DNA from 2 places in the Flavobacterium johnsoniae genome. Region 2 is predicted to be linked to the other one. Evidence: riboswitches for the same ligand, from Rfam matches in the RefSeq annotation. Region 2 holds a riboswitch; the other holds the start of a gene.

Region 1 (15,708 bases), 1.8 Mb from region 2:
TTGGTAGAAGCCGCTTCGCGCGGAGGAATTGCACCTTTTGTCGGAATGTTTGGTTTTTCTCTCGCTTTGGCATTGCCGTTTACTTTGTTTGCGGCTTTTCCGGGTTGGTTGAATTCGTTGCCAAAATCGGGCGGTTGGCTCAATTCGGTTAAAGTATTTTTAGGATTTTTAGAAATGGCTTTGGCTTTTAAATTTCTATCAAATGCAGATTTGGTTTTACAATTGCATTGGTTAGAAAGAGAAACATTTTTAGCGATTTGGATTGCCATTTTCGGAACGCTGACTTTTTATTTATTTGGAAAAATCCAATTGCCGCACGATAGTCCGATTTCGAATATCAGTGTTCCAAGATTAGGACTTGGAGTTGTAGTTCTGGCTTTTACCATTTATTTAATTCCAGGAATTTGGGGCGCGCCATTGAAAATGATTAGCGGTTTTCCGCCGCCAATGCATTATAGTGAAATTCCGAATGGTTTAAATAATTCATCGTCGAAAGAAATAGCACAAAATCTTCCAGAAGGCGCAGAACTTGGTCCGCATAATATTATAGCCTTTACCGATTATGATTTAGGAATGCAATACGCCAAAAAAATCGGAAAACCTGTTATGATTGATTTTACAGGTCATGCCTGCGTAAATTGCCGTAAAATGGAAGATAATGTTTGGTCTGACGAAAAGATTCAGAAAATCTTAAAAGGCGATTTGGTTTTGATTTCGCTATATGTAGATGACAAAAGAGAATTAAATCCAGAGGAACAAATTACTTCAAAACTTACAGGAAAAAAACTAAAATACATTGGACAAAAATGGAGCGAATTTCAAACGCTTACTTATAAAACAAACGCACAGCCATTTTATGTTTTGGTTAATCATGAGGGAGAAACTTTAAATGAGACTTCGGCGTATAATCCTGATATTAAGGAGTATTTAAACTGGCTTCAAAAAGGAGTTTCTAATTTTGAGAAAAGTTCGTAAACAGAATTTTACCTTTATTTTATATTTATTATTGTTGATGAAAAGGCTGTCTCGACTTTTGAGACAGCCTTTTTTTATTTTTCAAAATTGAAGGCTTCGGAGAAGCTAAATATTTATAGGTAATTAAATTTCCTCAATTTACTAAAGCTCTGGAAGAGCGATACATTTCGCCTCTCTAAGGTTTTTGTGGTGAGATATAAATAATCTATAAATATTAAGTCCTCTGGGATCAGTTTTTGTGAAATAAAAAAGCGTCTATTTCATATTGAAATAAACGCTTTTTTTATAGTCCTAAGAATATTAAGAAAGTACTGCAACTGGCAGATTTGCAGTATTTTTTTTAGTAAAATTTAAAGTCATTTGATCCAAATGTCCGAAGAAAAAAGTATCTAAAACTTGTTGAAAAACCGGATGCGCATTTTCGACCTGAACAAATAAACTCATAGAAGAATGCAATTTTTTAGCGCCTAGTTCGCCCAAAATTCCTTCAGCAGATTTTTTATTTAAAGTAAGCATAAGTTTAGAAATCTCAATTAAATGTTTCGATAAAATTGGATGATTTAAAAACGCTGTAGCTTCTTTTAAATCTGCAACACCATAATAATCAGAAAGATTGCTTTTTCCTAAACCTTTGATTTGCGGAAATATAAACCACATCCAATGCGTTTCTTTTTTACCTTTTTTAATTTCAGAAAAAGCAGTTAAATACAATTTATTTTGTGCATCTAAAAATCGGGTCAAATCATTCTTTGCGTAAGTCATATCTTGATTTTGTATTAAATCGTTTATAAATGGAGTTTCTTCTATTGGTAATACTTCTAGTAACACTTTTATTGTTTTTATGCTTATAATTATCGAATTCAAAAGTAGAGCGTAAATCGGTGAGAGAGTTATAGAATTGCCAGTCGATGTTATATAATTTCGATTGTTCTTTGAGTGTAAGAATGTCCTGTTAATTTATTTTTAAAGTTTTGTAAATAGCCAAATTCTAATGTTATTCTAATGTTGGAGAAAATATTTAGGTCTAAATTGCGCGCTTAGAAAAATCAAGATAATTGCCCTAAATCATTGGAGTTTTTAATTGAATTTCAGTGGTTTATTTTAAATCTTCGCCTTTAGAGTATGTTGAATAGGATAAAAAATAGCTTTTTTTGTAAATGCCTTCAGGCGTTACTAGTCGGCTATTTTCTAATCAGCAGTTTAAATATCTCAAATAGTATGGCGCGAATCATTAGTGATAATGCCGAAACCTATACCGTTAAAGGCATTACATGTAATTTTCTAAAAAAAGTATTCAAATGTGACGGAATTCCAGAAGAACTGGATGACTACAAAACAAAAGAGACCAAAACTGCCAAATTAGCAAAAGGAATTCCTTTAATGGAATATTTGATTTCATCAGAATCATTAATGCCTAGTTTCTATTTTCTAATAGAATCAGAAGGGAAAAAATATATTGATAATACAATATTTTCATTTGGTTTTCATGGTAAAATAGATATACCGCCTCCTCGGCTAAATTCATAAATACTTGCTTTTTAAGGATTAGAAGAAAAATCTTTATCCTAAATGCGGTTTTTGCCGTATATTTATTCTATGTAATAATCTTGTATTTATACTTACATTCATGACACCATTTAAACGTTTTTATAACTTATTGCAGCTTGATAAGCGCGATGTATATCAAATTATCTTCTATGCTGCATTTGCAGGTTTAGTAAATCTTTCCCTGCCTTTAGGAATCCAGGCCATTATTAATTTCATTCAAAGCGGACAGCTGAGCGTTTCTTGGATTGTTCTTGTAATTCTAGTTACAATTGGAGTTGGTTTTGGCGGAATTTTGACCATTTTACAGCTCCGAATTGTAGAAAATCTGCAACAGCGAATTTTCGTTCGATCTTCTTTTGAATTTGCTTATAGAATGCCCTTAATTAAATTTAAGGAAATGTATTCAGAATATGCTCCAGAAAAAGCAAACCGCTTTTTTGATACTTTAATGGTGCAAAAAGGAACAGCAAAATTGCTTTTAGATTTCTGTACAGCATTTCTTCAAGTTGGTCTTGGTATTATTTTATTAGTCTTATACCATTCTTTCTTTATGGTTATCGGACTTCTTTTCATTGTCATTTTATGGGTAATTTTTAAATTCTCATACAAAGACGGATTAGAAACCAGTCTTAACGAATCAAAATTTAAATATAAAGTTGCAGCGTGGCTTCAAGAAATTGCTAGAAACAGAGAAAGTTTCCGCAGAAAAGGAGCTTTCGAATATGCTTTAGAAAGAAACGACGGTTATGTGAGTAACTACGTAAATTACCGCGAAAAGCACTTTCAGGTAATGAAAAAACAATATATTCAGCTTACTATTTTTAAAGTAATTGTTACTGCTGCCTTATTATCGATCGGTGGTTTTCTGGTAATTCACCACCAAATGAACATAGGGCAGTTCGTAGCAGCTGAAATTGTAATTGTATTATTGATTAACTCGGTAGAAAAAATCATTTTCGGATTAGAATCTTTCTACGACGTTTTGACTTCTGTCGAAAAAATTGGTCAAGTAACCGATATGGAAATTTCTTGTATTCCTGAAACTTCAGACAAAACAGAGAAAGGAATCAATATCGAGACAGAAAGCATCAATTACAATTATCCAGAACACAATAAAAAGTCTCTTAAGAATATTAATTTGAAAATCTCTCAAGGAGAAAAAATCATTCTTACGGGAACAAACGGTGCAGGAAAAAGTACTTTATTGCGATTACTTTCAGGAGTTTTAGAACCAGAAAGTGGTGCGATGTATGTGACCGATAATTATATGAATCGTCTTAGCGAAGATACATATCGCGCACAAGCAGGTACATTTTTGCAAGGCGATACCTTATTTGCAGGAACAATTCGTGAGAATATTGTTTTTGGAAATGAAGAATTAAATAGCGATGATTTAAAATGGGCTTTAGATAATGTAGGTCTTACACCTTACATCAAAACTTTCGAGAATGGATTAGAAAATCAAATTCATCCCGGAGGACGTGAACTTTCTGCTTCTGATGTTCAAAAGATTCTTTTGGCAAGAAGTATTGTGAGCAAACCAAATATTTTATTCTTAGAAGATCCAGTTGATAAAATGGACGAATTGACTTCGAATAAAATTGTTGATTTTTTACTTTCCGAAGAAAATGATTGGACTGTAATTGTAACTTCTAAAAGTGATATTTGGAAAAGCAAATGCAGCCGTATGATTACGATTGACGACGGAAAAATTATTAACGACATAAAGCTTTAATCATGCTCAATATATCTAAAGATAACAACGTACTTATAACTGAGGGCAAATACAAATCGATTACGAGTGTTGCCCGAAGACCGCATTATAGAATTTTAAATAAAGTTATAATCGGATTCTTGATTTTCCTTGTATGCTGTCTTTTTCTGCCGTGGACACAAAATATTTCAGGAAGCGGTTCTGTAACTACTTTAAAACCAGATCAAAGACCGCAAACTGTTCATAATGCTATTGCAGGACGAATTGAAAAATGGTTTGTAAAAGAAGGTGATTATGTAAAAAAAGGAGATACCATTCTTTTTATTTCAGAGATTAAAGAAGATTACTTAGATCCAAATTTGGTTGGAAATACCAAACAGCAAGTCGATGCCAAAAAAATGGCTGTTGAATCTTACGGTGATAAAGTAAATTCTCTAGACGTTCAAGCGCAATCTTTGAATACAGAAAGGCAGTTGAAACTGGAACAAGCAAGCAACAAAATCAAACAAGCAAGACTGAAAATAAAGAGTGACAGTATGGATTTGGTTGCAGTTAGAACACAGCTTCGAATTGCAAAAACACAATTTGATCGTTCTACAGCTTTAAATAAAGAAGGTTTAAAACCAATGACAGATGTCGAGCAAAAAAGATTAAAATTGCAAGAATCTGAAGCTTACATTATTACTCAGGAAAATAAATTATTGAGCAGTCGAAACGAATTGATTAATGCAAAAGTAGAAATCAATAGAATTACCGCCGAATATGCTGAAAAAATTTCTAAATCTAGAAGTGATAAATTTACAGCTTTAAGCACGCAATACGATACTGAAGCTCAGGTTAATAAATTAGAAAATCAATATACAAATTATAGATTAAGAAATGGTTTGTATTACATTACAGCGCCTCAAAGTGGTTATGTAAACCGAGCCTTATTGGCGGGTATTGGAGAAACAATTAAAGAAGGAACTTCAGTAGTAAGTATTATGCCTTCTAAATACGATATTGCGGTAGAAACTTACGTAGATCCAATCGATTTACCGTTGGTTCATCGTGGCGCAAAAGTTCGTGTTTGGTTTGATGGATGGCCTAGAATTGTATTTTCTGGATGGCCTGGATTATCTTATGGAACTTATGGAGGAAAAATTGTAGCGGTAGAAAACTTTATCAGTCCAAACGGAAAATATAGAATTTTGGTTTCTCCAGATGGAGAAGATCGCCACTGGCCAAAAGAATTGAGCATTGGTGCCGGAGCACAAAGTATTGCGTTGCTAGAAACGGTTTCGGTATGGTATGAGATTTGGCGAAACTTAAACGGTTTTCCGCCAAACTATTATAATTCAGGAGAAAAGGAAGCAAAAGGAAAGGAGAAAAAGTAAAATGAGAAATCTTGTAAAATTGTTTTCTTTCTTAATCTTATTCTGCTTTTCTACAATGCAAGGTCAAAACTTTAATGAAGAAGAGCTAACTTTTATCGAGTATTTGGGATATGTAAAAAAATATCATCCGCTCGTAAAACAGGCTAATCTTGAAGTAAGCAATGCACAAGCCAAATTAATGGCAGCGCGCGGCGGATTTGACCCTAAAATTGAAGTAGATTACAATAAGAAAGAATTTAAAGGCACAGAATATTATTCGTTACTAAACAGCAGTTTCAAAATTCCGACTTGGTACGGAATTGAAGTAAAAGCTGGTTTTGATGATACAGACGGACAATATTACAATCCGCAGAACCGTACTCCAGAAGCAGGTTTAGCTTCGCTTGGGGTTACTGTTGCTTTGGGTCAGGGAATGTTTATCAATCAGCGAATGGCCGATGTGAGAGAAGGAAAACTTAACTTAAAACTAAGTGACGCACAGCGTAAACTAAGAGCCATAGAAGTTTTGTATCAAGCAAGTGAAGCTTATTTTGAATGGAGAAAAAGCTACAACGAAGCTGAACTTTACAAAAATTATCTAGGTTTCGCGAGCACTCGTTTTACAGGCGTTAAGAAATTAATCGAATCGGGAGATTCGCCAGCTATTGACAGTGTAGAAGCTAAAATTACCGTAAGAAACAGAGAATTAAATGTTGAAAATGGAAATTTAAAACTGGCTAAAGCAAAGCTAAAATTAGCTAATTTTTTATGGATTGAAAATGTTCCTGTTGAATTAGGAGAAATGGTAAAACCAGAGCAGAATTTAGGTCAAACTATCGAGGAAACTCTAAGAACTGATGCCATGATGGTTGATGTTGAATCTTTAGATTCGCATCCGAAAATTCAATCTATGGAAACTAAATTGTCTATTTTGGAAGTAAATCGCCAGTTGAAAGCCAATTCGTTGTTGCCAAAAGTTAATGTAGGTTACAATTACATTTCAGATCCAAATTATTGGAACACTTTTAATGCAGACGATTATAAATTCAATATCGACTTTAGTTTTCCGATTTTCTTGAGAAAAGAACGCGGAAATTTGAAATTGGCTAAATTAAAAATTCAAGATATGCAATTTGATATTGGTCAGCAGAGAGTAGAATTGAAAAATAAAATAAAAGCGCAACAGACTGAAATTGCTTCTTTAAGAAGGCAAAAAGTGGTAATTGATAATTTGGTAAATGATTATATGACGATGCTGAATTCTGAAGAAAAACTATTTTCTTTTGGTGAAAGTTCTATTTTCTTAATCAATTCGAGAGAAAATAATTTAGTAAGTGCTAAGTTATCTCAAATAAGTTTAGAAAATCAATTTTATCTTTCGAATGCCGAATTGTATAAAATCTTGGCAAATCCAGATTAAAACATAAAATATGCAGTTTGCGATGACTGTACTATATTAATTTTCAGAGTTTAATTTAAAAAAAAGCTTCAGATATTTTCTGAAGCTTTTTTTGTTAGAAATTAATCCAACTTCTTTTTTAAATTTGAAGAAAGAAATAAAACAAAAAATGAAACAAGCAATTGTAAATGCGGTCATCCATACTGGCGAAGAAATAATTGAAAATGGAGTTGTAATTGTAGAAAACGGAAAAATTATTTCAGTTCAAAAAGAAATTCCAAATGATATCGAAACAATAGATTTGCAAGGAAATCATCTTTCGGCAGGGTTTATAGATATTCAGATAAACGGAGGAGAAAAATACTATTTCAGCCAAACTCCAAACGAAGAAACAATTCAGGATATTTACGACGCAAGCATGAAATATGGTACAACGCATGTTTTGCCTTGCTTGATTTCATCTTCAAAAGAAACCATTTTAAAAGGAATTGAAGCCATTCGCGAATACATAAAAAAGCACAATAATGGTGTAATCGGAATGCATTTGGAAGGACCTTTTTTGAATCCGGTAAGACGTGGTGCGCATAGTATTGATCAAGTAAGAAAACCAACAAACGAAGAACTTCAAGAAATAATAAGTAAAGGAAAAGACGTTATAAAAGTAATTACGGTTGCTCCAGAATGTTTTACAGAAGAACAATTGCAAATGCTTATTGAAAGCGGAATCACAATTTCTATCGGACATTCGACCATCACACATAAAGAAGCACAATTTTATTTTTCTAAAGGAATAAATTTAGTAACGCATTTATTTAATGCCATGACACAGTTTGGACACCGCGAACCTGGTTTAGTTGGAGCTGTTTTTGAAAATGAAGAAGTTTATGCTCCCGTTATTTTAGATGGCGTTCATTGCGATTATGCTGCCGCAAAAGTTGCTTACAAGGTAAAACAAGAAAAATTCTTCTTGATTAGCGATGCCACTTTTTTAGGACGAAAAATAGCCAATTTCAAATGGGATAACTTTGATGCTCATTTAGTAGATGGTTTTTATAGAAATGAAGACGGCAATCTCGCAGGTGCAACAATATCAATGACAGAAGCGGTGCAAAATGCTTTTAACAACTTAAATGTTTCTGCTGATGAAGCTGTAAAAATGGCAACAACAAGAGTAGCCGCTGCCATTGGAATGAATGATAAAATAGGTAAAATAAAATCAGGATTTCCTGCTTCTTTTGTAAAATTCAATAATGATTTATCAAAAATCGAAACTTTAGATTTGACTTTTTAAGGCTTTAAAACCTGATAATTAAGTATTGTATTGTTGATAAAACTTACTTTTAGTAGTTTTTAAATTCATACTTTTCTTTCAATATGCTTGTTTTTAAAAAGCATATTGATAGTTTTGTATGATAGTTAACCCCAAACCTACTTACTTAACAATGAGGAAAAAAACTCACTTTTTTGTACTTGCTATTTTGGCAGGTATTATTTTTGGTTGCAGCGACGATGCCGATTCGTACAAACCAAATTATCTGTCAAGCATTGATGCCACAGCTTTGCCTGCAGGAAACCATCCGATGACAATGTTTGAGGACAACGAAAGTCCCTCAAAAATGTACGATAAAACAGATCGATGGTTTAGAGTCAACGAACCGTTTCAAATTATTCAAAAGGGAAAAGATTCTGTACAGGTTTCCCTTTATTCTCCCGTCGGACTTACAGATGTAAAAGTGTACGCAAAATTGCCCAATTATGACAAACGATTTCTGCTTTACAGGTTTTCTAAAGTTCCGGCTTTTCATCGCTCATTTCATAAAATTCCATTGACTGATAAGAAAAACGATTACTTGTTAGAAAGCGGCAATACGGTTACGATTGATAAAATCGACGGATTTTCTTCTGGAGCAATCGAATTCTCTGTAGAATCTGAGGATCCGTTATTTCAAAAATTCAAAAAAATCAAATCACATCATTTGGTTCAGTTTCACGATGGATATCACATTAATGAACTAGGAAAATTTCTACCGATGAATCCTGTTTTGGCAAAAGAAGCTATTACAATGATTATTAATTACTCTTATGCATTAAGTCATCCTTTGTATTACAGCACTTTCACCAATTTTGATAAGTACAAGCAGGAGCAAGCAGCAACAGCTGGAACAACCGTAAACGGAGCCTTAAATTGGCATGGAAATGCAGAAGATGCAAACGGTGTTTACGATTATCTGACGAAAGAAGATATCGAAAAAATCTACTGGAATTATTTAGACAAAAGAACCGTTTACATGGCAATGGTTGGCGGAGATTCTGCTTGGGGCGGTGGAAATTTAGCTTCGCAATGGGAATCTGGTTATGTAACCGGACATTGGGTCGGAGAGATGTCGGTTTGGTCACACGAGTATTCGCATCATATTGGTTTTAGCCACAGCAGTAATTTGGCTAATAGTGGCGAGGGTGGAGGACAGCAAGAAATGCTGACTCATTTTTATAAGTATTTAATTTATTTAAATGATCTTCCTTTTACCGATTCAGACGTTTTAAAAACTTGGTCTAAAACGAATTATTTAACTGGAACTTACAAAAAGCCAGTTTTTACTATCAATCCGAAGAATCCATTTTTGCTTAAATATAAAGGTGAAGGAAAATGGAATTAAAAAATAAAGTAAATATGAAACATATTTTGCCCTTAATTCTTGTGCTTTGTTTTTTTACAAATTGCAGCAAAGACGATATCGAATCTAAAAATTACGATTATTATTACCCAACCGATGAAGCTTCAATTGCTACGGAAAGTATTCCAGGAAGTGCGGTAGGATTTGATCCGAAAGGAATTGCGATTTCGAATGATAAATTATATGTTGTAAATGGAGATGTTTTAGAAATTTTTAATGCTCTAACATTAGTTCACATTAAAACAATAAAAGAATATACAAAAGGAGCAAGCAAGATTCCTCTAACAAGTCTGACTTCGGTTTCTGTTGATAACGGACGCATTTACGTCGGAAGCACAGAATCTAGATTATTTGTTTTTGATGAAACTACAAATGCCGGAATAAGTACAGTTGGAAACGGTCAATGGTGGCAAACTTTTGTACACGTTTTTGGCGTTGTTGCAAAAGATGGATTGGTATTCGTAAAAGAAAAAGAAAAATCTATAAAAGTATTTGAAACTTCTCAGATCACAGAAACCAGTGACTGGAATTTAAAACCAATTGCCAAATTAAACACCTTAAATGGTTACACAGAAGTTTATTCTTTAGATGTTTACGGCGGAAATTTAGTAGTTGCAGGAAGAGATGCCAGAAGTTATTTGTATTACAATATTGCCAATATTAAAGCTAATGCAACAACTTCATTAACAACGCCAATTGAGCCAGAAAAAGTTCAATTTACAGATATAAAACCAATCGCAGTTTCTTTTAGTAAAGATTGGGCGGTAACTTCTGAAATTGTTGGAAATGCTTCTTATTTAAGATTGTATCCAAAAGAAGAATTTAATAAAAAGAATTACAAAGCGGTTGTAAATGTGTCTGATATTTTAGGAAAAAATGCATTTGGAACCATCGTAGGAACGGCTCAGCTTAACGATCGTATTTTCTTATCTGATAATACCAATAAAAAAATCAGAGTTATAAAACTAAATAAGTCTACAATTGCAGAACAAAATAATTAATTGATTTTTAGTTTTAAAGTTTTAAAGCCTGTAAATAAATTATTTACAGGCTTTTTTTTTTGATATTATTTTTTGTTTTAAAGTGTTGATTTATATTGCTTTATTTGATTTTAATTAATTCTTTTTAAAATAAAAATAAAAAAAACAGATTTAAACTTGACTAATTTGGTAGAATTAGTATATATTTGTATTACAGAAAAATTATAAAATGATACTTATCCAGAAAGACTGAGGGAATAGGCCCGATGAAGTCTTAGCAACCTGTTGCCAAATAAGGTGCTAAATCCTTCCCGCTTTGCGGGACAGATAAGAAAAGATTGCTCCAATCTGAATAAGGTCATCTATTTTAATCTTTATTTTTTTTAAAATGAAAACAGATACTATTTATGCCAGTTACGAACTTTTGAATTCGATGTTTGAAGAAAATAGTCTTGCTGTTTTTCGAATGCGAAAGCATTAACGAATCTCATAAATTTTCTTTTAATAAAATTTGCTGATGTCTTGCACATTGGCGAGAAATTCTTTTGTCTAATTCTAAAACTAAAAATAAAATGAAAAAAATAATACTAGGTTTTGCCTTATTTCTTGCGGCTGTTCAAACTCAGGCACAGGAAAGTAATTTGCAATTAAAAGGAACAGTTGTAGATACCGTTGCAAAATATGTTTATCTGCAAAAGTTTCATAATAAAATGTTTACCACAATTGATTCGGTAAAAGTAAAAGACGGAAGTTTTGCTTTTAAAACTAAAGTAAAAACGCCAGAATTATATGGTTTAAGTGTAAATACAGCAGATTCTCCGTTGTATATTTTCCTTGAAAAAGGACCAATTACAGTTAAATTAAGTCCAAAGAAATACTATACAAATTCAACAGTTGAAGGTTCTGCGACACAAGATTTGTTTGAAACGTACAAAAAAACAAAAGAGGTAGAAATCAGTAAATTCATTACAGAAAATCCAAAATCAATTGTTTCGGCTTATGTTTTATACAGAAATTGGTCGTATCGATTAACGCCAGAACAGATTACGCAAAATATTGCTTTGCTAGATAAAAGTCTTCAAAATGTCACTTACGTGAAAGAACTAAAAGATTTGGCTATTGTACTAGACGGTTTGGCAGTTGGAAAAAAAGCACCAGATTTTACAGCAAATAATCCTGAGGGAAAAGCGATTCGTTTTTCTGAAAACTTAAACGGATACACTTTAGTAGATTTCTGGGCTTCTTGGTGCGGTCCATGCCGAAGAGAAAATCCAAATATCGTGGCTGCTTACAAAGAATTTCATGATAAAGGATTTAATATAATCGCTATTTCTTTAGACAAAAAGAAAGAAAACTGGATCAAAGGAATTCAAGATGACAATTTAACTTGGACGCATGTTTCAGATTTGCTTTTCTGGAATAGTGCAGTTGCAAAATTATATGGTGTACGCGCAATTCCAGCCAATTATCTGGTAGATTCTAAAGGAATTATTGTTGCAAAAAATCTTCATGGAGAAGAATTGCAAGCAACTCTTAAATCGCTTTTGGAAAATAAAATTTAATAAAGAAAATACACAATCTTGTCATCCTGACGAAGGAAGGATCTTCGCAAGAAACTCCACACAGAAAATCACCAATCTTTGTCGATTTTGCAACAAAGATTCTTCGTTCCTCAGAATGACAAGATTATGGAAATTCAAACCATAATACAATTTGTTAATTAAAAAAATGCTAGGGAAATGAATGCTATTGAGCCAACTACAAAAACAACAGAATCTGAGTGTTACTTTTCTAAATTTAGAGAAAACACTGTAGGAATAGATCATACTTTCGAATCGGTTTACGGAGAACAAAATTTGATTTACGCCGATTGGGTTGCCAGCGGAAGATTATACACGCCGATTGAAGATATTATGCTCCATAAAATAGGTCCGATGATTGCCAATACGCATTCACTTTCTAGTCAGACAGGAAAAACTTCTACTTACGCATACAATTACGCCAGAGATATTATTAAAAAATCCGTTAATGCAAATGCATCGGATGTTTTAGTAACAACTGGAACTGGAATGACTGCTGCATTATCTAAACTCCAGCGTATTATTGGTTTGAGAAAAACGTATGAAAATGAAAAAGACAAACCAGTAGTTTTCATTACGCATATGGAACATCATTCCAATCAAGTTCCTTGGTACGAAACAAATGCAGACGTTGTGATTCTTCCTGCCGATGAAAATAATTTAGTAGATCCAAAAATCCTTTCTACGGAAATAAAAAAATACGCCGATAGAAGTTTGAAAATCGGTTCGTTTACGGCTTGTTCAAACGTAACGGGAATTATTACGCCTTATCATGAATTAGCTAAAATTATGCATCAAAACGGCGGATTGTGTTTTGTAGATTTTGCTGCTTCGGCACCTTACGTTAAAATCGATATGCATCCAAAAGATCCAGAACAACATTTAGATGCGATTTTCTTTTCGCCACATAAATTTTTGGGCGGACCTGGAACTTGCGGTATTTTGGTTTTCAACGAAAAATTATACCAATCTGAGTTTCCTGATAATCCGGGCGGCGGAAATGTAAAATGGACGAATCCGTTAGGAAATTATTGTTACAGCGATGTGATAGAAGTGAGAGAAGACGGTGGAACTCCAGGATTTTTGCAAGTAATTCGAGCAGCTTTGGCTTTAGAATTGAAAGAAAAAATGGGAGTAGAACAGATTGCAAAAAGAGAAAAAGAACTTTTAGATCTGTGCTTTTCTAAACTTCAAAAAATACAAGGTCTTTCTATTTTAGGAGATTTAAAAAGTAAACGAATTGGCTGTGTTTCTTTTGTAATTGAAGATATTCATTACAATCTAATCGTAAGATTATTAAATGATCGTTTCGGAATTCAGACTCGTGGCGGTTGGTCGTGTGCGAGTACATATGCACATTATCTTTTCAATATTGATGAAAAACGTTCGAGAGCAATTACCAATGAATTATTAGAGAAAAATCAAACCAATAAGCCGGGCTGGGTTCGTTTGTCATTGCATCCGATTACAACAAACGAAGAACTTTTATTTATTTGTAATGCGATTCAGCAAGTGGCTTTGAATTATAAAAAATGGCAGAAAGATTACGAATACAATCCTGCAACAAACGAATTTGAAAATCCGAGAATTAAAGATACCATCGAAAGAGAAGTAAACGAATGGTTTGAGTTGGATTAAGAAACTAATATTTAAAAATGAAAGCAATTCTATTACAGGAAAATCGTCAATTTCAGTTGGAAACAATTGCAACTCCGCAACCAGAACCGCATCAAATTCAAGTACAAATTGTTTCTTCTGGTTTTAATCCGATTGATTATCAAATGACCGAAAATAGTTCTGAAAGAAAGCTTTTGCATTCGCCTATTTTAGGGAGAGAATTTTCAGGAATTATTACAAAAATCGGATCAAATGTAAGAGATTTTAAAATTGGCGATGCTGTTTTTTGCGGTTCTGGAAGTATGGGATCTAATGGAACTTATGCCGAATACATTTGCGTTCCTGAAGCAATTGCGGTAAAAAAGCCAAAAAATATTTCTTTTGAAGAAGCCGCTGCAATTCCATCAGCTGGATTAACGGCTTTGCAATCTTTTAAAAGAATGAAAGCTTCTCTAACAGATTCCATATTAATTACGGGAGCAGCTGGAGGAGTTGGAAATTTTTTTGTCAAACTTTTGGTAAGTAAAGGGTTTTCAAACTTTTTAGTAACTGCAGGAAATGAAGAAAGTATAACGTTTTTAATTAGTCTTGGTGTAAAACCACAGCAAATCATTAATTATAAAAAAGAAGAAATATTCGAAGCGGCACTTTCATTAAATGGAAATAAAAAGTTTGACATTGCAGTAGATTTAGTCGGAAATAAAATTGCAGAAGTCGCGGCTAAACTTCTAAAAATAAATGGAACCTATATAGATGTAACGAATTTTTCAACTCCAGAATCGCGAAATATTCTTTTTTCCAGAGGAGCAACCATTCATACGATTTCAAATTATGCGTATGGTTTAGAAAAAAGATATGATTATTATAAAAACGGTTTAATAGAGTTGTCGCAGTTATTAGAAAATAAATTTATTACGCCGCCAAATATTTCCATAATCGGAGAATTAAACACAAGAACGGTCGTAAAAGCGCTGTGGTTATTGCGTGAAAACAAAACGTATGGAAAAAAATTAATTATGCAGATCAATAAAGAATGAAAACAATACCAAGACGAGTAGTTACAGGAATCAAGAATGGGAAATCAATTATCGAACAAGATGAAATCGTTACCAATGTTTCGGAGCATTTTCCGGGATTGATTATTTCGGATATTTGGTCGACAGATAGTATTCCTGCAAAATTCGAAGAAAATAGAATAGAAAATACCGCTTTTCCGAACACGCCCAAAAACGGAAGTTATTTTCGTTACGTACAGATTCCGCCAGACAAAGATTTAGGAATTGTGGCGCCCAAAGGTCAGCCGCATCCGTTAATGCATCAAACCGATACTTTAGATTATATCATTATTATTTCTGGAGAAATTTATTTGATTGTAGATGAAGAAGAAACTATTTTGAAGGCTGGAGATATTGTAATTCAACGTGGTACCAATCATGCGTGGAGTAATCGTTCGGATTTGCCTTGCATTCAATTAGCGATTTTATTAGATGCCAAAAATGATTAATAAATTTGCAAACGATATAGTAGTCTATTAGATTGATAGGAAAATAAAAGTTTTAATAGTTTTTGCATTGAAATTGAAAATAACTGCTTAAATTTGCAATCGCAATGAGAAAAAACGACCAGAATATGAAGAATTATTATAACAGCGCGATGATGTGCTGTATTGTTGTAAGGCAATTCTTTGAACTGGCTTCTATATAAAACTATATTATTGATCTCAAAAAGCCTTTCATAAATAGTTGAAAGGCTTTTTGTTTTACCTCGATTACGAAATGATTGAATTAAAAAATGTAACCAAAACTTTTCATCAGAAAGACAGAATTGTTACTGCTTTGTCTGATGTCTCGCTACGAGTTCCGCAA
Region 2 (15,708 bases):
CAGGAGATCATATTGTTGCATCAAACAGCTTATATGGCGGAACTTATAACTTGTTGAAAGTTACCCTGCCAAGATTAGGAATTACAACAACATTTGTAGATCCTTCTAAACCAGAAAATTTTACAAAGGCGGCGAAAGAAAATACCCGAGCTTTTTTTGTTGAATCTCTTGGAAATCCAAAATTAGATGTTTTAGATTTAAAAGGAATTTCGGCAGAAGCCAAAGCATTCAAAGTGCCATTTATAGTAGATAATACAGTTGCGACACCTTATTTATTAAACCCAATTAAATATGGTGCCGATATTGTAATTCATTCCTTAACTAAATACATCGCAGGAAACGGAACTTCGTTAGGGGGTGTTATCATTGATGCCGGAAACTTTGATTGGTCAAACGGAAAATTCCCAGAATTTACAGAGCCATCTGCTGGATATCACGGATTGGTTTATCACGAAGCTTTAGGAAATGCTGCTTTTATTGCAAAAGCTCGAATAGAAGGATTGCGTGATTTCGGTTCTGCTTTGAGTCCGTTTAATGCTTTTCAAATTATTCAGGGATTAGAAACACTTCCAATCCGAATCAAGAAACATAGTGAGAATGCTTTGGCTTTGGCTGAATGGTTGGAGAAACAAGATGAGGTTGTTTGGGTAAATTATCCAGGTTTAAAATCAAGTAAATACAATGATTTAGCTAAAGAATATCTGTCAGAAGGTCAAAGCGGAATCATTACTTTCGGATTGAAAGGCGGTTTTGATGCAGCTAAAAAAGTAGTAGACGAGACTAAATTATTCTCGCTTTTGGCGAATATAGGCGACACAAAATCATTAATTATTCATCCTGCAAGCACGACGCATCAGCAATTGACAGAAGCAGAACAAGCAGAAACTGGAGTTTCTAAAGATTTGATTCGTTTGTCTGTCGGAATTGAAGATATTGAAGATTTGATTGCAGATCTTCAAGCTGTTTTTGAAAGTGTTGCACTTTCTCAATACAGCATAAATAAAAACTAGGTTTTTTTGTTTTTTGTTTGAAAGATTGCCTTTAGCCAATGTGCTAAAGGTAATTTTTTGTGAAAAGCATTATTATAAAAATTAAACCATATAAGTGATATAAGTTCATTTTAGTAAAGACGCATACAACACGTCTAACTTTTAAATAAAAATATTTTAAATGAACTTATATCACTTATATGGTTAAAAAACAAAAATAATGTCAAAGCTTAAAATAAATATCATCCTTTTTGGAATTGGAAATATCGGAAGTACTTTGATTAATCAGATAATCGAAAGTCAGGAGTTTTTTCTTGAAAGTAAAAATGTCGATTTTCATTTTCCGATTATTACCAATTCGACAGTTGCTTTTTTTGAAAAAGAAGGAGTTGGTTATTCTTGGGAAACCAATTTTAGACAATTGGCTGTTCCTTTTAAAGTAGAAGATATTATTGAATTTGCTAAAGAAAACGAATTTGAAAATCTTATTGCTGTAGACGCAACCGCTAGTGACGAATTGGTGAAACATTATAAAACGCTGATTGAAAACGGATTTAATATTGTAGCAGTAAATAAAAAAGCAAATACATTACCAATTGATTTGTATAAAGAATTACGATTAAATCTCAAAAAGCATGACAAAGAGTTTTTGTATGAAACTTCGGTTGATACCGGAATTCCAGTTTTACAGACTTTAAGAGATTTGTATTATTCGGGAGAAAAAATCACCAAAATTCGAGGCGTATTCTCCGATAATTTGAGTTATGTTTTTAATCGTTTTTCATCAGAAGATGTGACATTCTCTTCTGTTTTAAAAGATGCGAGTCTTTTAGGTTTGATGAAATCTACTTTTAAAGAAGATTTATCGGGAAATGATACTGCCAGAAAACTTTTGATTCTTGCCCGAGAAATCGGAAAAGACTTTGATTTTTCGGATATTAAAATCAGACCTTTTATTACAGAACAACATCTAGAAAAGAATGGCGTATTAAATAAAGATGCGGTCGATAAAGCATTTAAGATTGCCAAAATTACTCAGGCAGAAAATCATGTTTTAAGATATGTTGGCGAATTTGATATTGAAAGTGGCAATTTAGAAGTCAAGTTGATTTCTGAGCCCATAGATTCTGCTATCGGACAATTGAAAGGTTCGGATACTATTTTTGAGATTTATACAAAATCGTATGCCAATGTTCCGATTGTAATTCAAAGCGCGCCACCATGTAAGCAAGCTATTTCGAGAGGAATTATAAGTGATATTTTGAAAATTGCCGAAAAAATAAGAAATAAAGAAGCAATCTGGCTGTAATTTTTTTTAAAAGTAGGAAAGAAAAAAGTTTAAAGTTCTTTGATAAACTGATTTGTCAAGCGAAATTAGTGAGAAAAGCCAGTATTTTTGTAGGTTTTTTACTCTATTTGTTTTTGTAAGACGGTATTTGTCGTAAAAAAACACAATTTTAACGAATTTTGTAATTAAATTCTTGATTTTCATTTGTGTAATAAAAAAAATAGTTGCATATTTGTTATACCCAAAAACTACTAGAAATCAAATGAACTTAAAAGTCAACAAAATGTTTTGTGCCATTTCGGTTATTACCGAGGCTGGGTTGTCTATTGCTTAAAAATTGTAAGAAAACACAATATATAGTAAAAGCCTCCCGAAAAATTTTGGGAGGCTTTTTAATTTTACACAAATGCAGAATTTAAAAATAAAATATAAATCACAGATGAATAAATCCTTACAGGTGAACAATAAGATGTTTACTGTCGCGCTTATTTGCGTGCTGGTCTGTTGATACTAAAAAGTATAAATGAGTTTAAAAACTTAAACCCTTTTGGTATCTAAAAATCCAAAAGGGTTTTTTTATTCTTTTAAACGATTTAACACAAACATAAACGAGAAATAAAGATTATAAAACGCAAACTGAACTAAAACTTAATATCATGAGCACATTGAACTACTTAGCAGAAAAAATTTCAAATTTGAAAAACAGAAGGACAAGAAAAAATAATCCGCCGCCGCCAACAAACGAATTGGCTCACCCAAGATTCGGAATTACAGAAGAAGGAAAAAGTACAACGAAAAAAGTACCAAATTCTCTATTGTTTTTAATGTATTCAAAAGAGAATGAAACGCTTTTCATCTAAACAGAAAAGCGACATAAACTAGGTTAAAACCTGCTTAATTTTACTGGGCATTTATGTTCGGTAAATTTTTGCGTATAATAGTTTTTGCTAAAGGAAGTCTCAGAAATTTAACAAACACTTTTAGATAAAATTTGTTTGTTAAAGAAAATAGTAGTTAATTTGCACCGTTAAGTTCAAACACGTATTGAAATGTTATAAAGAAAGGACGAGGGATTAGACCCGATGAATCCTTAGCAACCCTTCGGTAAAACGAAGAAGGTGCTACATTCTACCACGCCAAACGTGGAAAGATAACAACAAGATTTTTTTCTAGTTTACTCTAGTTTTTTCTTTCTAATATTTCCATAATACAAATCAGATAATACAACAGATTTGAAATTGGAAAATATACCAAACCCTATTATAATTCATGATTTCATCACAGAAAGTGGTGCAAATTATCATTCTATACCATTACATTTTACGCTGGCAGGTCAATCTTTGCACAGCGCGCCTATTGTTTTAGTTAATCACGCTTTAACAGGAAACGCTGAGGTTACTGGTGAAAACGGCTGGTGGAATAATTTAATTGGCGAAGGTAAAACAATAGACACTTCTGTTTACACCATTTTAGCTTTTGACGTTCCAGGAAACGGAACGAATTCTTTTTTAATCGAAAATTATCTTGATTTTACAGCTAGAGATATTGCTAGAATTTTTGTTGAAGGAATAAAAGCTTTACAAATTGAAAAACTTTTTGCCATTATCGGAGGTTCTGTTGGCGGCGGAATTGCTTGGGAAATCTTAGCTTTAGAACCAAACGTAACAGAAAACCTTATACCGATTGCGAGCGATTGGAAATCTACAGATTGGCTTATTGCAAACTGTTTTCTGCAAGAACAAATCTTGAATAATTCTTCAAAACCAATCGAAGATGCCAGAATTCATGCTATGCTTTGTTATCGTTCGCCAGAATCATTTAAAGAGAAATTTCAGCGAACCGTTAATCAAGATCTTTTGATTTTTAATATTGAAAGCTGGCTCGCTCATCACGGGAAAAAACTACAGCAAAGATTTCAATTGTCTTCTTATAAATTAATGAATCAGTTGCTTAAAACAATTGATATTACTAGAAATAGTGAAAGTTTTGAAAACTTATTGTCTAAAACAAAAGCTTCAATTCATATCGTGGGAATTAATTCTGACTTATTTTTTACGGCCAAAGAAAATGTCGAAACCTACGAAGAATTAAAGAAATTTAAAGACAATGTTTTTTATAGCGAAATTGTTTCGGTTCACGGACATGACGCTTTTTTAATCGAGTACAAACAATTAGATCATTTACTTGCCGACATTTTTAAGGCAGAAACAATAAAGAAATAAAATGAAAGTATTAAAATTTGGAGGTAAATCGTTAGCAAACGGAGAAGGACTTAACAAAGTTGTTTCTATCATTTCTGATAAAGTAAGTCAAGGTGAAAAAATTGCCGTTGTAGTTTCTGCACGCGGAAATGCTACTGACGAATTAGAGTTTATTTTAAGCATTGCTGCTAAAAACGGCAGTTACAAAGAATTATTAGAAAATTTCAAAAAATATCAAATATCAGATTATCCGCAAGTTGATTTGTCTGAAGAATTTAATGTCTTAGACAAACTTTTTGAAGGAGTAAGCTTAATTGGAGATTACAGCAAAAAAATCAAAGATCAGATTTTGTCAAAAGGAGAATTGCTTTCGGCTAAATTATTGACAGCGATTTTATTAGAAAAAGGAATTCCGGCAAATTTTGTTGATACAAGAGAATTGCTAAAAACCGATTCTAAATTTGGCGATGCTCAGCCTTTAGAGCAGCTTTCTAAGAAAAATGTAGTCAATTATTTCAAAACACATAATGGCGAAACGGTTAATATAGTTACAGGTTTCATTGGTTCAAACAACAACAACGACACAACTACTTTAGGTAGAAATGGCAGTAACTATACCGCTTCGTTAATCGCAAATTATTTAAATGCTGAAGAATTACAAAACTTCACGCATGTAGACGGAATTTACACTGCAAATCCAGATTTGGTTGCAGATGCTAAGAAAATTGAATATTTATCGTTTAATGAAGCAAATGAGTTGGCAAATTTTGGAGCAACAATTTTGCATGCCAAAACAATTATTCCGTTATTAGAAAAAAATATTCCATTACGAATTTTAAACACTTTTAACCACGAAAACCGCGGAACTTTAATTACTTCAGATTCTTCTAAAGAAGGAATTAAAACACTTTCTGTTTTAGAAAATGTGTCTCTTGTAAATCTTGAAGGACGAGGATTACTTGGAAAAGCTGGAGTTGATGCCCGTATTTTTAAAGTAATGGGCGATCACAATATTAGTGTGAGTATCATTTCGCAAGGTTCTTCAGAAAGAGGAATCGGTCTTGTTGTAGCAACTGATAAAGCAACAACTGCGGTTGTAGAATTAGAAAAAGAGTTTGAAAATGACTTTTATTCTAAAGATGTGAATCAGATTACGGTAACAGACAATGTATCTGTAATTTCGATTATCGGACAGGATTTGAGCACTTTCCATAAGCCTTATACAGCTTTAATCAAAAATAAAATTGTTCCGATTTTGTTTAACAACACCGTAACAGGTAAAAACGTGAGTTTGGTTGTTAAAAAAGAAGAATTAAACAAGGCTTTAAACGTAATTCACGGAGAGATTTTCGGAGTTTCTAAAAAGATCAACATTGCAATTTTCGGTCACGGATTAGTTGGTGGAACTTTAATCAACCAGATTTTGGAGTCAGCTTCGGCGATTGAAAAACGTAAAGACATTAAGCTGAATGTTTTCGCTATAGCGAATTCTAAAAAACTGCTTTTAAACAAATACGGTGTTAACGGCAATTGGAAAAACGAAATTGAAACCAAAGGCGAAGCTTACACTATTAAAGATATTATTGCTTACGCGAATGAACATCATTTAGAAAACTTAATTGCTATTGATAATACTGCAAGCGCAACTTTCGTTGAAAATTATATTCCGCTTGTAGAAAACAGTTTCGATTTGATTTCTTCGAATAAAGTAGCCAATACATTAAGCTATGGTTTTTATAAAGAATTGAGAAGTGCTTTAGAAGAAAACCAGAAAAATTATTTATACGAAACCAATGTTGGTGCAGGTTTACCATTAATTGATACGATTAAATTATTGCACCTTTCGGGTGAAAATATCACTAAAATTAAAGGAGTTTTCTCTGGAACATTAAGTTATTTATTCAATAATTTCTCTGCAAAAGATGCGCCTTTCAGCGAAATTTTGCAGGAAGCAATTGACAACGGATATACAGAACCAGATCCGCGCGAGGATTTATGCGGAAATGATGTCGGAAGAAAATTATTGATTTTGGCAAGAGAATTAGATTTACAAAATGAATTTGAAGAAATTTCAATTCAGAATTTAATTCCGGAGCACTTACGTGAAGGAAGCGCTGCCGATTTCTTGACGAAATTAAAAGAATTCGATCCAATTTATGCTAAAATAAAAGCAGAACAAAAGCCAAATCACGTTTTGAGATATATTGGTGAATTGTCTGGAGATTTGCAGAATGACAAAGGAAATTTAGAAGTAAAATTAGTTTCAGTACCAAAAGATACTGCATTAGGCGGATTAAAAGGTTCTGATTCTTTCTTCGAAATTTACACAGAATCTTACGGAGATCGTCCAATTGTTATTCAGGGAGCTGGTGCAGGTTCTGCGGTAACAGCAAGAGGAGTTTTCGGGGATATTTTGAGATTGTCAGACAAGGGATAAAAAGCCTAGTTTGTCATTGCGAGGAACGAAGCAATCACATTTGCAAAATCAAGCTTTGTGTAATTGTTAGTGAGGTTGCTTCGTTCCTCGCAATGACAAGAATAAAAAAAAACAAAAAAATAACAACACAATGAAAGTAACTTTAAACAGAGTAAATGACGCATTTCATTTTAAAGTAAAAAATGAGCGCGGACACGTAGTTGACGTTGATAGCAGAGCCGAATTTGGCGGAAGCGATTTAGGCGCAAGCCCAATGGAATTGGTATTAATGGGAGTTGCAGGATGCAGCGCTATTGATATGATTTCGATCTTAAAAAAACAGCGTCAGGAAATCACTTCTTTTAACGCTGAAGTTGAAGGAACGAGAGTTCAAATCGAAGAAGCGAAACCTTTTAAAGAAATCGATGTGGTTTTTTATTTAGAAGGAGAAATCAACCCAGAAAAAGCAAAAAAAGCGGCACAACTTTCTTTTGAGAAATATTGTTCAGTTGCCAAAACAGTTGAGCCAACAGCTACTATTAAATACAAAGTCGTATTGAACAACGAAGCTTTATAAATTAGATAATTAGTCAATTAGATAATTAGAAAATGCTCAGATTGCGCATAAATAATTGACTTGTTTTAGTTTAGATTTCAGTTTTTTAAACTTGAAACCTGAAACTTGAAACAAAAAAACAAAAACAACACACAATGAATACAGAAGAATTTGGTTTTGAAACACAAGCCATTAGAACACATTTAGAAAAAACACAATTTCAAGAACATTCAACACCTTTGTACTTATCTTCAAGTTTTATATTTGAAGACGCAGAGGATATGAGAGCTTCTTTTACAGAAGAAAAAGTTCGTAATATTTATTCTCGTTTCAGCAATCCAAATACAACTGAATTTGTTGACAAAGTTTGCGCAATGGAAGGTGCAGAAGCCGGTTATGCTTTCGCAACAGGAATGGCTGCGATCTATTCTACTTTTGCTGCATTGCTAGATTCTGGTGATCACATCGTTTCGGCAGGAAGTGTTTTTGGATCAACTCACGCGTTATTCATGACTTATTTTCCTAAATGGAAAATCGAAACTTCTTATTTTGATATCAATAAGCCAGAAACAATTGAAAGTTTTATTCAGCCCAACACTAAAATTCTATATGCAGAAACGCCAACAAATCCAGGTGTAGATGTAATTGATTTAGAATTATTAGGAACGATAGCAAAAAAGCACAATTTGATTTTAATAATTGATAACTGTTTTGCTACGCCATATATTCAGCAGCCTATTAAATACGGAGCTCATATTGTAGTGCATTCTGCAACAAAGTTAATGGATGGACAAGGCCGTGTTTTAGGAGGAGTTGCAGTTGGAGAAGCAGAGTTAATTCGTAAAATTTATTTGTTTTCAAGAAATACAGGGCCAGCAATGTCACCATTTAATGCATGGGTTTTGTCAAAAAGTTTAGAGACTTTGGCTGTTCGTGTAGATAAACATTGTGAAAATGCTCTGAAAGTAGCTGAATTTTTAGAAAGCCATCCGAATGTTGAAAGTGTGAAATATCCATTTTTGAAATCACATCCAAAATATGAAATCGCTAAAAAACAAATGCGTTTAGGCGGTAACATTATTGCAATCGAAATTAAAGGTGGTCTTGAAGCAGGAAGGAAATTTTTAGACAAAATTAAATTATGTTCTCTTTCGGCAAATATTGGTGATGTAAAAACAATTGTAACGCATCCAGCTTCTACAACTCACAGTAAGTTATCTGAAGAAGATCAATTGGCTGTTGGAATTACTCAAGGTTTGGTTCGTGTTTCTGTTGGCTTAGAAACTGTTGAAGATGTAATTGCAGATTTGAAACAAGCGTTGGCTTAATTTTAGGTTTTAGAATTAAGATTTTAGATTTTCAATTTCTAATATATAAAGACGATTTTTGATAGTAAGATTTACTATTAGGAATCGTCTTTTTTTTATGATTGCTTTTATGTAAAAAAGCTATTTTTGCTAATATTGAAGTTTATAAATAATAATATTAAAAAAAGAATACACTTGAGTAATTCTGTTTATGTTCTGCGCAAGCAATTATTAACGTCTGATCGGGATCGTTTTTTTAACTGTATTATTGATTTTTTCTTCATTATCATTTTTATATTTGTTTGTACTTTTTTTGTTTTATTAGCTGAAAATGTATTTCAAATTGGTATTTATGGAATTTGGGAAAAAGCACTTGATGAACTTGGCTTTGTAGGAAGTTGTCTTTCTTTTGCTGTAATTTATTATTTGATATTTGAGTCACTTTTTTCAAGAACTATAGGGAAAATTGTTACGGGCAGTATTGTGGTAAATGAAAATGGAATAAAACCTAATTTTAAAATGGTTTGCCTTAGAACTGTATGTCGTTTAATTCCTTTTGATGTGTTTTCATTTTTAGGAAAATCAGGAAGATTTTGGCATGATTCTATTTCAAAAACCTATGTTGTGGAGAAAAAAGATTTAGAACAAGATATGGAAAATTTTTATTCTTTAGATTTGATTGGCAAGAAGGAAGTAATTTGATAGAATTAGTAGAATTTAACTTTATTCTGTTGTGATAGTTCAAACAAAAAGCATATTTTTGTTGTTTAATAATTTACGGCATTCAAATAACTCCTGAAGCTGTAATCTAAAACATAAAGATGCTTTCAAAAAAGACAAAATACGGAATCAAAGCTTTGACTTATTTAGCTAGACGCGAAAATAACGAACCAGTACAGATTGCCGAAATTGCGAAAAGCGAACATATTTCGATAAAATTTTTAGAAAGTATTTTGCTTCTGTTAAGAAACTCAGGATTTCTTGGAGCAAAAAAAGGAAAAGGCGGTGGTTATTATCTGATAAAAGATCCGAAAGATATCAGTATGGCAAAAGTCTACAGAATTCTAGAAGGACCAATTGCCTTATTACCATGCGCCAGTCATAATTTCTACGAAAGATGTGACGATTGCGATGATGAAGCGACTTGTGCGGCGCGCCGTTTAATGACCGAAGTTCGTGATAATACACTTAAAATATTAGAAAGTAACTCTTTGGCAGATATCGCTTTTTAATTTTTCACCATATAAGTAATGTAAATTCATTTAAAAAAGCTGTAGATAAGTCTAAAATGAACTTACATTACTTATATGTTTTAAAAACTTGTCTAGAATATCAATTTATATCCAGCTAAGAAAAGCATCACTGCAATTGCATTTCTAAGAAACTGATCTGGTACTTTTCCGCTTAACATGCTTCCCATGTATATTCCAGGAAGAGATCCCATTAGCAATTGTCCTAATAAACCTAAATCTAGATTTCCCATTGTAGCGTGTCCGATTCCAGCAACCAATGTTAATGGAACGGCGTGTGCAATTTCAGTTCCAACCAAACGAGGCGTTGGCAATAACGGATAAAGGAAAAATAAGGTTACAGTTCCTAAAGCTCCAGCTCCAATAGAAGTTAAGGTTACGGTTGCGCCTAATAAAACTCCAATTCCAATAGTTAATGCATTTTGAGTTGTGCTTTCGTTATGAAATTTGTCTCCAGCATGTTTTTGAGAGAACTTCAAAATTTTATTTTTGAATATAATAGCGACAGAAGTAAACAGTAATGCCCAACCTAAACTGTATTTTATAACGCCATTTATGGTTTCAATATCAGTTTTAATGCTATTTAAAATCCATAAAGTAAGTAAAGAAGCGGGAACGCTGCCAAGAGTAAGCCAGCCAGTAATTTTCCAGTTAATGTTTCCTTTTTTATTGTGAACAAAAACACCTCCGGCTTTGGTAAAAGCGGCATAAAGTAAATCTGTTCCTACTGCAGTTGTTGGCGGGATATTGAAATATAATAAAATCGGAGTCATTAAAGAACCACCGCCAACTCCAGTCAATCCCACAATAAAACCAACGACTAATCCTGCTATTACAAGACCTATTTGAAAATCCATAAATAAAAAGTTTGGGCTAAAATACAATATTTTTATAATAATCCTATCGATTTTATAGAGATTAGAAAATCTATTTAAAAACCAAATTTTTTTGTTGTATAAATTGTTGCAATATCTTGTAATACATCATTATTTGTGAAATTATACTGCATAATTCTTAAAACACTCTTTTATAACATAATAAAAGGTTAGTTGAGGGCGTAAAAAAATAATAATATTGCTTTGTAATTTAGAAATAAGTAGTATTTTTGCAAAGTAATCTACTAACCCGATAGGGTAATAGATTTTTAAAACAAATTTAAACTTGTTAACATGGAAAAAGAACTGAAAATAAATAATACGGCCTCTTTTAAAGAGAAGCTTTGGATTGGAATTCCTGTTGTTTTACTAGTAGGTTTGTTATTCACTTTAATATATAATCATCACGCTGAATTTTCCTGGGACGGATTTGTAGCAGGATTCAATCAGGAATTTTTAGTGTTTTTTGCCATCGGAGTTTTTGCTCAATTGGTTGATGGGACTTTAGGAATGGGATATGGAGCAACTTCAACTTCATTTTTATTGGCTTATGGAGTTCCGCCAGTTGTTAGCAGTACAGCAGTTCACGTTTCAGAAATGTTTACAACGGGAGCATCGGCACTTTCTCATCACCGATTTGGAAACATTAATAAAAAACTGGTAAAACGTTTATTGATTCCAGGGGTTTTAGGTTCTATTACAGGAGCTTATTTGTTATCTGATGTAATTGACGGCGATGTAATTAAGCCATTTATTGCTGTTTACATGATTGTTTTAGCGGTTATCATTATCAGAAAAGCGTTAAAAAAGAATATTGTAAAAAAGAAAACTAAAAAGCTAAGTGCACTCGCAGTTTTCGGAGGATTTATGGATTCTGTTGGTGGCGGTGGCTGGGGACCAATTGTAACGTCAACATTATTAGGAAGAGGAAGAAACCCAAGATATACTATTGGTTCTGTAAATGCAGCTGAGTTTGCAATTTCGTTTGCAAGCGGTATAACTTTTATGCTTTTTGGAGGAATCATTGGTTGGCAGGTAATCATCGGATTGATTTTAGGAGGAGTTATTTCAGCGCCATTAGCTGCATTTTTGGTAAATAAAATCAAAAGAAAACCAATGATGGTTGCTGTTGGAGTTCTAATTATATTATTGAGTTTAAAAACATTATCTAAATTATTATAATTCTTTAGATACGGAGAAAAGATATTATGAGTGCGATTATTGTACAAGAATTATTAGAGAAAACTGCAGCTCTTTCGCTTGACGAAACCTTAGTTTTTTTAGCAAAAGAATTTCCTGGAAAAGTGATTTTTTCAACTTCTTTCGGACAGGAAGATCAGGTAATTACAGATTTCATTGCAAAAAGTAACACAGATATTACTGTGTTTACTTTAGATACAGGAAGATTATTTCAGGAAACTTACGACGTTTTTCATAAAACATTAAAAAAATACAAAAGACCAATCGAGGTTTATTTCCCAGAACCTGCTTCAGTAGAAAATCTTCTGAAAACAAAAGGACCAAACAGCTTTTACGATTCGGTAGAAAATAGAAAAGAATGCTGTTTTATTCGAAAAGTAGTTCCGTTGAGAAAAGCTTTGGCAGGAAACTCAGTTTGGATTACGGGATTAAGAGCTGAACAATCAGAAAACAGACACGATTTAAGTTTGTTTGAATACGACGGAAACTTTGAAATCATAAAATTCAATCCGTTATTAAAATGGACTTTAGAAGAAGTTGAAACGTATTTATCAGAAAACAATGTTCCTCAAAATGCATTGCACAAACAAGGTTTCGTAAGTATTGGATGCGCGCCTTGTACAAGAGCAATTTTCCCAGGTGAAGATATCAGAGCAGGAAGATGGTGGTGGGAATCAAGCCATAAAGAGTGTGGGCTTCATAGCGCTAAGAAAGAGTAGGTAGAAGAAAGAAGAAAGAAGCAAGAGGCAAGACTTCTGCTAGAGAATAGAATATAGATTATAGAATAAAGAGTGGAGATTTTTAGATCAGGTGAAAAACTTGAAACTTTAAACCTGAAACAAAATTTTTCACAAACAAAATATCAAACAAAAAAACAATGAGTTCAGTATTAAAAACAAACGCTTTAGAGAGTGAAGCGATATACATTTTCAGAGAAGTAATTTCACAGTTTGACAAACCGGTTTTACTTTTCTCAGGAGGAAAAGATTCTATCACATTAGTGCGTTTGGCGCAAAAAGCATTTTTCCCTGCTAAGATTCCGTTTCCTCTATTGCACGTTGATACGGGACATAATTTCCCTGAAACAATTGCTTTCAGAGATAAATTGGTAGAAGAATTAGGTTTAGAATTGATCGTACGTAATGTTCAGGATGCTATTGATGAAGGAAAAGTGGTTGAAGAAACAGGAAAATACTCTAGTAGAAACAGCTTGCAGACAACAACACTTTTGGATGCAATTGATGAATTTAAGTTTGATGCTTGTATTGGCGGAGCACGTCGTGATGAAGAAAAAGCAAGAGCGAAAGAACGTATTTTCTCTGTTCGTGATGATTTCGGACAATGGGACGAAAAAAATCAAAGACCTGAGTTGTTTGATATATTAAATGGAAAAATTGAAAATGGACAAAACGTTCGTGTTTTCCCAATTTCAAACTGGACGGAATTAGATGTTTGGAGTTATATCGAAAAAGAACACATCGAGATTCCATCAATCTATTTCTCACATAAAAGAAAAGTTTTTTTGAGAGACGGTTTAATCTGGTCGCATTCTCCTTTTGTGTACCAAGAAGAAGACGAACAAATCGAAGAAAGAATTGTTCGCTTCAGAACCGTTGGAGATATGAGTTGTACAGCAGCTGTTGAATCTTACGCAGCAACAATCGAAGAAGTAGTTGGAGAAATCAGATCATCAACCATTTCTGAAAGAGGAGCCAGAATTGATGACAAACGTTCTGAAGCGGCAATGGAAAAGAGAAAACAACAAGGATACTTTTAATAATTGTGAATTATGAATTGTTAATTGTAAATGCAATTCGGAACGGAATTTTAGAAGTAAAAATCAAGAAAACAAAAACATACAGTTTTAAATTTTAGTTCAAAGGCAAGCAACTTGAAACTTGAAACCTGAAACAAAAAAGTTTAAACCTGAAACAAAATATTACAGAATGGACGTTTTAAAAATAGCAACAGCAGGAAGTGTAGATGACGGAAAAAGTACTTTGATCGGGAGATTATTGTACGATACAAAATCGTTGACAACTGATAAAATAGAAGCAATCGAAAAAAGCAGTAAACAAAAAGGATACGATTACCTTGATTTTTCTTTGGCAACTGACGGATTAGTGGCAGAAAGAGAACAAGGTATTACGATTGATGTTGCGCATATTTATTTTTCGACTGCAAAGAAAAGTTACATTATTGCCGATACTCCGGGTCACGTTGAATATACAAGAAACATGGTTACAGGAGCTTCAACTTCTCAGGTTTCTATCATTTTAATTGATGCAAGAAAAGGCGTTATCGAACAGACTTATCGTCACTTTTTCATCAATAATTTATTAAGAGTAAAAGAAGTAATTGTTGCGATTAATAAAATGGATTTAGTTGATTACTCGGAAGAAGTTTTCAATAAAATCAAAGCCGATTTTCAGGCATTAAATGCAAAAAGTACTTTCAAAGAACAAAACGTAAGTTATATTCCGTTAAGTGCAATCAATGGCGGAAATGTAGTTGATCAATCAAAAGATATGCCTTGGTACGACGGGCAAACTGTTTTAGAACATTTAGAAGGATTGCATTCTCATGATGTTTACGAAGCAGGAAAGGCACGTTTTCCAGTACAGACTGTTATTCGCCCAAAAACAGAAGAATACCACGATTTTAGAGGTTATGCAGGAAAATTATACGGAAACTCAATTAAAGTTGGAGATGCTGTAACAGTTCTTCCATCTTTAACAGAATCAACAGTTACTAAAATTCACTTTTTCGATAAAACATTTGACGAAGCTACAGCAGGTTCTTCAATTACAATCGAATTAGAAAATGATATCAATGTGACGAGAGGTGATATGATTGTAAAATCAAGCGAACTTCCAAAAATTGAAAAAGATATCACGACAACAGTTTGCTGGATGGACAGTAAAAAACTGGTTGCGGGAACTAAATATTTGGTACAACACAATACCAACAGAGTTTTAGCAAAAGTAGAAAGCATTAAAAATACAATTGCTACAGATTACTCAGGAACGACAGAAGCTTCACAATTAGCCATCAACGAAATTGGAGAAGTAACGATCAAATTAAGCAAACCGTTATACTTTGATTCATATAACGAAAACAAATCAAACGGAGCTTTTATCTTAATTGATACAGCAACTAACACAACAGCAGGAGTAGGATTCATTAGGTAAACCTGCTTTAAGCTATAAGCTTTAGGCAATAAGCTTTTAGCAAAAGATGTATAAAAAGGTATGCAACAAAGCTTAAAGCTTATTGCCTAATGCCTAAAGCCTCAAAAAAAAACACAAAGTTTAAAAAGCTTATAGCCTAAAGCTTAAAGCCTAAAGCGAAAAAGAAATGGAAAGTTTTAGAACAGAAATAGAAAATCCGGTAGTTCAGAAGGAGATTATCGAATTAGAAAAAAAGATTCACTTATTCCGTGGAGGAAAAATTGATGATGAGCGTTTTCGTAGTCTTCGTTTAGCGCGCGGAATTTACGGTCAGCGTCAGGAAGGCGTTCAGATGATTCGTATCAAATTGCCTTATGGTAAAGTGACCAGCGAGCAATTAGTGCGTATCACACAGGTTTCTGATGAATATTCTACAGGGCGTTTGCATATTACAAC

The links. A riboswitch is a leader RNA that binds a small molecule or an ion and turns the genes downstream of it on or off. The one in region 2 is predicted to bind S-adenosylmethionine.
Region 1: another riboswitch for S-adenosylmethionine. It lies ahead of NYQ10_RS21385 (TlpA disulfide reductase family protein); the one in region 2 lies ahead of NYQ10_RS07000 (alpha/beta fold hydrolase).

The regions. Positions count from the first base shown of each region.
Region 1 is NZ_CP103794.1:5,063,892-5,079,599, reverse strand. It holds gene NYQ10_RS21430 (protein-disulfide reductase DsbD family protein) at 1-975, shown strand, start outside; gene NYQ10_RS21425 (DUF1810 domain-containing protein) at 1,276-1,737, opposite strand; gene NYQ10_RS21420 (hypothetical protein) at 2,194-2,502, shown strand; gene NYQ10_RS21415 (peptidase domain-containing ABC transporter) at 2,603-4,258, shown strand; gene NYQ10_RS21410 (HlyD family secretion protein) at 4,261-5,613, shown strand; gene NYQ10_RS21405 (TolC family protein) at 5,615-7,012, shown strand; gene nagA (N-acetylglucosamine-6-phosphate deacetylase) at 7,161-8,282, shown strand; gene NYQ10_RS21395 (hypothetical protein) at 8,434-9,648, shown strand; gene NYQ10_RS21390 (hypothetical protein) at 9,639-10,667, shown strand; SAM riboswitch class I at 10,880-10,980, shown strand; gene NYQ10_RS21385 (TlpA disulfide reductase family protein) at 11,219-12,208, shown strand; gene NYQ10_RS21380 (aminotransferase class V-fold PLP-dependent enzyme) at 12,386-13,864, shown strand; gene NYQ10_RS21375 (NADP-dependent oxidoreductase) at 13,882-14,880, shown strand; gene NYQ10_RS21370 (cupin domain-containing protein) at 14,877-15,347, shown strand; gene metN (methionine ABC transporter ATP-binding protein MetN) at 15,619-15,708, shown strand, end outside.
Region 2 is NZ_CP103794.1:1,568,437-1,584,144, forward strand. It holds gene NYQ10_RS06985 (O-acetylhomoserine aminocarboxypropyltransferase/cysteine synthase family protein) at 1-1,010, shown strand, start outside; gene NYQ10_RS06990 (aspartate kinase) at 1,210-2,298, shown strand; gene NYQ10_RS06995 (hypothetical protein) at 2,934-3,137, shown strand; SAM riboswitch class I at 3,327-3,434, shown strand; gene NYQ10_RS07000 (alpha/beta fold hydrolase) at 3,516-4,499, shown strand; gene thrA (bifunctional aspartate kinase/homoserine dehydrogenase I) at 4,501-6,915, shown strand; gene NYQ10_RS07010 (OsmC family protein) at 7,046-7,471, shown strand; gene NYQ10_RS07015 (trans-sulfuration enzyme family protein) at 7,606-8,778, shown strand; gene NYQ10_RS07020 (RDD family protein) at 8,914-9,459, shown strand; gene NYQ10_RS07025 (RrF2 family transcriptional regulator) at 9,579-9,989, shown strand; gene NYQ10_RS07030 (sulfite exporter TauE/SafE family protein) at 10,082-10,864, opposite strand; gene NYQ10_RS07035 (sulfite exporter TauE/SafE family protein) at 11,177-12,064, shown strand; gene NYQ10_RS07040 (phosphoadenylyl-sulfate reductase) at 12,091-12,801, shown strand; gene cysD (sulfate adenylyltransferase subunit CysD) at 12,960-13,859, shown strand; gene NYQ10_RS07050 (sulfate adenylyltransferase subunit 1) at 14,029-15,273, shown strand; gene NYQ10_RS07055 (HEPN domain-containing protein) at 15,440-15,708, shown strand, end outside.